2 regions of the Aeromicrobium sp. WCS2018Hpa-31 genome follow, and region 1 is predicted to be linked to the other one. Evidence: riboswitches for the same ligand, from Rfam matches in the RefSeq annotation. Region 1 holds a riboswitch; the other holds the start of a gene.

Region 1 (3,392 bases):
GTCGGGTCCGTGTCGGCGAGCACGCCACCGTCACGGCCGAGGACGACCACCCGGTCCACGAGGTCGAGCCAGGGTCCGATGCGGTGCTCCACCACCACGAGCGTCGCGCCCGTCGACGCCACGGCGTCGGTGACCGCCCGTCGGACCTCGGCGGCCGAGGCCTCGTCGAGCATCGAGGTCGGCTCGTCGAGCAGCAGCAGACCGGGGCGCAGCGCGAGGGCACCGGCCAGGGCCAGACGTTGGGTCTCTCCGCCGGAGAGCGCGTCGGTGGGGTGCTCACGACCGTAGGGCAGGCCGACCGCGTCGAGCGCCGCGTCGACCCGGCGCCACGTCTCGTCGTGGTCGAGACCGAGGTTCTCGGGCCCGAAGGCGACGTCGCGGCCCACGCGGGCCGACACCACGGCGTCGCCGGGCTGCTGCGTCACGAGACCCCGCACGCCCTCGGCGCGGACCGATCCCGAGAGGTCCCCGGGCACGGACTCGCCCAGCGCACCGGCGAGCGCCAGCAGGAGGGTCGACTTCCCGGCGCCACTCGGCCCCGCGAGCAGCACCCGCTGGCCCGCGGGGACGTGCAGGTCGAGGTCGGCCACGACGGGTCGGGCGTGACCCACCGGCCGCCACCCGAACCCGTCGAGGCGGACCTCGACGGGTCGGGTGGTGGTCAGGGCGGTCAGGCCTGCACGCCCTCTCCGGCGGCGTCGCGACCGGCGCCGAAGGAGTCGAGCGCCCCGGTGCCCGCGAGCGAGCGGACGAGCATCCAGCCGAGCAGACCGGCGACGACCGCTCCCGACACGGCGAAGAAGCCGAGGTGGGCGACCTTGTAGGCGAGGCCCCAGTCGACGTAGTAGAAGTTCCACTCGTAGACGGAGGCGAACACGGCCGACAGCACGCCCGCGAGGACGGCCACGCCGAGACCCCACCGGCGGTAGCGACCGAGGGCGAAGCCCAGCTCGGCGCCGGCGCCCTGCACGAGGCCCGAGAGCAGGACGGTGAAGCCCCACTCGGTGCCGCCGAGCACGAACATCGAGATCGCGGCGGCCACCACCTCGGTGCCGAACGCGGCACCCGGCCTGCGGATGACCAGCCCGCCGACGACCCCGGCGAGGAGCCAGCCGCCGCCGAGCAGCGCGCCGGCCGGCGGGTAGCCGATCGTCGCGGCCAGGTCGAGGAGGCCGTAGAGCTTCCCCCAGGCCCAGAAGATGACCCCGAACGCGACACCGAGCGACGCGATCGTGACGAGGTCGATGGTGCGATAGGACAGACGTGCCCGACCCTCGGTCGGTGTACGCGTGGATGCAGAACTCATCGTGACTCCCTTCGCCGGTGCTAACCGGAGCAGGTTCAAGGGTCTGCGGCTGATCCGCACTCTCAGCGCCCTCTGCGGCGGCGCTCCCCTGTCGTGGTGACGCCAGCCTAGCCGTCCACGGGCCACCGCGCCCAGCCCGTCCGGGCCGTGAGCCGGGGTCAGGCCAGGAGGTCCGCGCGTCCGAACATCGCCGCGGTCTCGCGGGCCGTCGGGTGACCGGCGTCCGGGTCGGCGCCGGCCTCGAGCAGGACCCGCACCACCGCGTCCTCACCCTTGAACACCGCACCGGCCAGCGGGCTCTGGCCGCGGTCGTTCAGCGCGTCGACGACGGCGCCGCGGGCGGTGAGCGCGGCCACCGTCCCCGCATGCCCGTGGTAGGCCGCGAGCATGAGCAGCGTGTTGCCCGAGGCATCGGTGAGCTCGACCGGGACGCCCGCGTCGACGTGCTGCACCAACCGCTCGGTGCGACCCTCGCGGGCGTCGTCCAGCAGGTCCTGCGCCAGCGCCACGGCCCGCGGGTCGAGGGCGTCTCGGTCGGGGGCGGTGGGGTCGTCCGACGTGTCCATCCCTCGACCGTAGGGCGGGGTGACGGCCGTCGCAGGTCGGCCTACGCTCGAGGCATGACCGTGGCTCGCGACCTCCTGCTCGTGGCGCTCGACCCGGAGTCGGGCAAGGTACGGCTGCCGTCGATGGCCGCCGAGCCCGCGCTCGGTGGCGCGGCACTCATCGACCTCGTGCTGCTCGGTCGCCTCGAGCTCGTGGGCACGGGACGGAAGGCCCGCGTGGCCGTCGCCGACCGCACACCCGTGGACGATCCCGACCTGCAGGCCGCCTTCGAGCGCGTCTGGCAGAAGGGTCACCAGGCGCCGAAGGCGATCGTGACCCGCCTGGGCAAGAAGCAGCGCAAGGCCGTGCTCGCGTCCCTGGAGGCCGACGGGCTCGTGCGGGACGAGCAGCGCCGCGTGCTGGGCATCCGGCTGGAGCGGTACGAGCTCGTCAGCGTCGCACGACGCGACCAGCTCGTCGGCTCCATGCGGCAGGTGCTCCTGCACGACCAGCCCGCCGACCAGGTCACGGGTCCGCTCGTCGGCCTGCTCCTGGCCGCCGACCAGCTCGGCCTCGTGGTCGAGAAGCGGGAGAGGAAGGCCGCGAAGGCGCGGGCCAAGGTCGTCGCCGACGGCGACTGGGCCAGCGAGGGCGTCCGCAAGGCGATCCAGGACGCCCAGGCCGCCATGACCGCCGCGATGACGGCCAGCATCGCGGCCTCCACCACCGCGTCGAGCTCCTGACGAGGGCCGTCCCGCCGGGGCGACACGGCTCACGCCCACGCGTGAGGGAGGATGAGGCCATGGCGTCCGTCCGCACCCCTGACCCCAATCCCGGCTGGCTCTCCGAGATCGCGCTCGACGAGACCCGCTCGCGCGTGCCGATCCTCTACGTCGAGGGGATCCCCGTCCGGGTGGACGCCCACGGCCAGGTCGAGCACCTGGGTCTGCTGCTGCGTGGTTCACCCACGACCGGGGCCATGACGCGCACCTTCGTCTCCGGACGCGTCACCCACGGCGAGTCGGTGCGCGACGCGCTGCTGCGCAACCTCGAGAAGGACCTCGGTCCCACCGCCTTCCCGCAGCTGTCGGCGTCGATCGTGCCGTTCACGGTGGCCGAGTACTTCCCGCTGCCGGGTGTCACGCCCCTGCACGACCCCCGCCAGCACGCGGTGGCGCTCGTGTACGTCGTGCCGGTCACGGGTGAGTGCAACCCGCGCCAGGACGCCCTCGAGCTCAGCTGGATGACGCCCGAGCAGGCCCTCGACCCGGCCGTCCTCGACGAGATGGAGGGCGGGCGCGGGATGCTCGTCCGGCAGGCCCTCGCCCACGTCGGCGCCCTGGCCTGACCCCCCTGCCGGCACCGGTCGGCACGGGCGGACCATGGTCCGGTGACCACCCCGAACCGATGGTTGATGCTCGCCGTCGGCATGCTCGCGCAGGCGTCGGGGACGGTGGCCGCGAACGCCGCCGTCTTCCTCATCCCCTACCTGCACCTCGAGCGGGGACTCCCCCTCCCGCAGGCCGGCGCGCTGGCGTCC
Region 2 (3,392 bases), on a different contig from region 1:
CACGGTCGCGCCGTACACACCGAGCGCCGTCGCGGTCTTCAGGTCGGCCTGGATGCCGGCGCCTCCCGACGGGTCCGACCCGGCCACGGTCAGGACCACGGGCTCGCGCGGGCTCATGCGACGCCCCCGTCCCGGTCGGCCAGGGCGGTGTCGACCACGTGCCGCAGCCGCCGCGCAGCCCGACCCGGGTCGGCCTGGCCCCCGATCGCACGGACCACGGCAATGCCGTCGAGGCCCGCGGCGACGGCGCTGCGGGCGTTGTCCTCGTCGAGGCCACCGATGCCGACGACGGGGAGCCGGCCGTCGACGCGACGCGCCACGTGAGCCACTCCACGCAGGCCGAGCGGCGGCGCGGTGTCACGCTTGGTCGCGGTGTCGTGCACCGGGCTCACTGCCACGTAGCTGCACGCCGACACCGCAGCCTCGTCGTCGAGCTGGTCCAGGTGCTCCACGGACCACCCGACGAAGGCGTCCGGGCCGACCTGGGCCCGGAGCACCGTGGGGTGTGCGTCCCCCGCGCCGCCGTGCACTCCGGCAGCGGCCCGGACCACGTGGTCGTTGCTCAGGAGCGGAACGCCCGACCCCGCCAGCGCGTCGCGGAGCGACTCGACCTGAGCCGTGAGCTCCTCGACGGTCGCGCGCTTCGCCCGCACCTGCACGCACGTCACGCCGCCCTCGACGGCCGGCACCACGACGCGGCGCAGGTCGGACCCGAACGACGGGTCGGTGACGAGGTACAGACGCAGGTCGGGGTATCTCGGGGGCCTCATGCGCCGGGACGGACGTGGGAGCCCGGCTCGAGCCGCCCCGGCTCGGCAAGGCGGTCGACGATCGACACCCGCAGGCTGGCCGGCCCCTCGGCGACCTCGGCCGCCGAGGTCCCGGCGGAGGCCAGCAGCCCCATGGCCCCGGCGGCGGCGGCCACCGGGTCGTCGACGACGGCACAGGCCGCCGCCACGAGGGCGCTCGAGGAGCACCCGAGCGCGGTGATCATCGGCATCCAGCGGTGACCGCCGTGGACGTGCAGCGCACGGTCGCCGTCGGTGACGAGGTCGACCGGGCCACTGACCACGACGACGCAGCCGTGCTCGCGGGCGACGGTGCGGGCGGCCACGTGGGCGTCCTGCGCGTCGGCCAGGCTGTCGACCCCGCGCGACGCTCCGACCGTGCCGGCCAGCGCCAGCACCTCCCCCGCATTGGCACGCACGACGGTCGGGCGCAGACGCAGCAGGTCGTCGACGAGCTCACGCCGGTAACGCGTTGCGCCCACCGCCACCGGGTCCAGCACCCAGGGCGTGCCGTCGGCCCGTGCCTGCGCCGCGGCCAGCCGCATGCCGTCGGCCCAGCGCGGCGACGGCGTCCCGATGTTCACGTAGACAGCGTCGGCGAGCGCGGCCAGCTCGGCGGACTCCTGAGGATCGTGCACCATGGCGGGCGACGCGCCCACCGCGGACAGCACGTTGGCCGTCAGGTCCATCGAGACGAAGTTGGTGAGGCACTGCACCAGAGGTGCTCGCTCACGCAGGGCCGTGGTGACGGCAGACGTCGGATCCATGTGTCTCCCTCGCGCCGGTGCTAACCGGATCAGGTTCGGCGGGTGTCATCTCAGCCCCTGCGGGGCACCCCGGACGTCCACGACCATAGCGAAGGCCCCCGTCCGTCGGACGGGGGCCTTCGTGGCTCTAGCGGTGCGTCAGCGAGCGGCAGAACCCTCGACGTAGTCATCGTCGGACTGCTTCCACGAGAAGTGGGAGCGCAGCACCTTGCCGGTGGCCTCGATCGGGTGACCGGCCTCCTGCTCGCGCAGGGCGAGGAACTCCGGGGCGCCGGCGTCCTGGTCGTCGATGAAGCGCTTGGCGAACGTGCCGTCCTGGATGTCGGCGAGCACGGCCTGCATGCGCTCCTTGACCGAGGAGTCGACCACACGCGGTCCGGAGACGTAGTCGCCGTACTCAGCGGTGTCGGAGATGCTCCAGCGCTGCTTGGCGATGCCGCCCTCCCACATGAGGTCGACGATGAGCTTGAGCTCGTGCAGCACCTCGAAGTAGGCGATCTCCGGCTGGTAGCCGGCCTCGGTGAGGGTCTCGAACCCGGCCTGCACGAGGTGCGACATGCCGCCGCACAGCACGGCCTGCTCGCCGAAGAGGTCGGTCTCGGTCTCCTCGGTGAAGGTCGTCTTGATGACGCCGGCGCGGGCGCCGCCGATGGCCTTCGCGTACGAGAGGGCGAGGTCCCAGCCCTGGCCGCTGGCGTCCTGCTCGACGGCGATGATGTCGGGGATGCCGCGGCCGGCGACGAACTCACGGCGCACGGTGTGGCCGGGAGCCTTCGGCGCCACCAGCAGCACGTCGACACCGGCGGGCGGCTTGATGTAGCCGTACCGGATGTTGAAGCCGTGGCCGAACACGAGCGCGTCGCCGTCGACGAGGTTGGGCTCGATGGACTCGGCGTACACGTGGCGCTGCACCTGGTCGGGGGTCAGCACGACGATGACGTCGGCCTCCTCGACGGCGTCGGCGACGCTGAGCACGCGCAGGCCCTCGGCCTCGGCCTTCTCGCGGCTCTTGGAGCCTTCGGCGAGGCCGACGCGGACGTCGACGCCGGAGTCGCGCAGGTTCAGGGCGTGGGCGTGTCCCTGGCTGCCGTAGCCGATGACGGCAACCTGCTTGCCCTGGATGATGCTGAGGTCTGCGTCGTCGTCGTAGAACAACTCGGCCACTGGTATCTCCTCGTGTCGTGGATGGGTTCGTGGGATGGTCAGGCGCTCTGGTGGCCCGGCACCGTCCGCAGCGTGCGGTCGGTGATGGACCGCGCGCCGCGTCCGATCGCGACGCGACCGGACTGGGCGATCTCGCGGATGCCGAACGGCTCGAGCACGTTGAGCATGGCCGTCAGCTTGCCCGAGTCGCCCGTCGCCTCGATGGTGACGGCATCGGTGGACACGTCGACGACCTTGGCGCGGAACAGCTGCACGGTCTCGAGCACCTGTCCACGGGTCTGCGCGTCCGTGCGCACCTTGATGAGCATGAGCTCGCGCTCGACCGCCGACGCCGAGTCCAGCTCGACGATCTTCAGCACGTTCACGAGCTTGTTGAGCTGCTTGGTGACCTGCTCCAGGGGCAGCTCGTCGACGTTGACGACGATCGTCATGCGGGAGATCTCGGGGATCTCCGTGGGGCCGACCGCGAGCGAGTCGATGTTGAACCCGCGCCGCATGAACAGGCTCGAGACGCGGGCCAGGACGCCCGGGGTGTTCTCCACCAGGACGCTGAGCGTGTGCTGCGTTGTCATCAGAGGTCCTCGTCGTCCCACTCGGGCGCCATGTCGCGCGCGATCTTGATGTCGTCGTTGCTCGTGCCGGCCGCGACCATCGGCCAGACCATGGCGTCGCG

The links. Region 1 has a riboswitch for thiamine pyrophosphate ahead of RQG84_RS05305 (ECF transporter S component). Riboswitches for the same ligand answer to the same signal wherever they lie in the genome.
Region 2: another riboswitch for thiamine pyrophosphate. It lies ahead of thiM (hydroxyethylthiazole kinase); the one in region 1 lies ahead of RQG84_RS05305 (ECF transporter S component).

The regions. Positions count from the first base shown of each region.
Region 1 is NZ_JAVTJF010000003.1:278,593-281,984, reverse strand. It holds gene RQG84_RS05310 (ABC transporter ATP-binding protein) at 1-611, opposite strand, end outside; gene RQG84_RS05305 (ECF transporter S component) at 671-1,306, opposite strand; TPP riboswitch at 1,296-1,406, opposite strand; gene RQG84_RS05300 (ankyrin repeat domain-containing protein) at 1,465-1,872, opposite strand; gene RQG84_RS05295 (GPP34 family phosphoprotein) at 1,927-2,595, shown strand; gene RQG84_RS05290 (NUDIX hydrolase family protein) at 2,655-3,200, shown strand; gene RQG84_RS05285 (MFS transporter) at 3,243-3,392, shown strand, end outside.
Region 2 is NZ_JAVTJF010000006.1:281,055-284,446, reverse strand. It holds gene thiD (bifunctional hydroxymethylpyrimidine kinase/phosphomethylpyrimidine kinase) at 1-117, opposite strand, end outside; gene RQG84_RS10100 (thiamine phosphate synthase) at 114-770, opposite strand; gene thiM (hydroxyethylthiazole kinase) at 767-1,555, opposite strand; TPP riboswitch at 1,544-1,637, opposite strand; gene ilvC (ketol-acid reductoisomerase) at 1,694-2,719, opposite strand; gene ilvN (acetolactate synthase small subunit) at 2,758-3,291, opposite strand; gene RQG84_RS10080 (acetolactate synthase large subunit) at 3,291-3,392, opposite strand, start outside.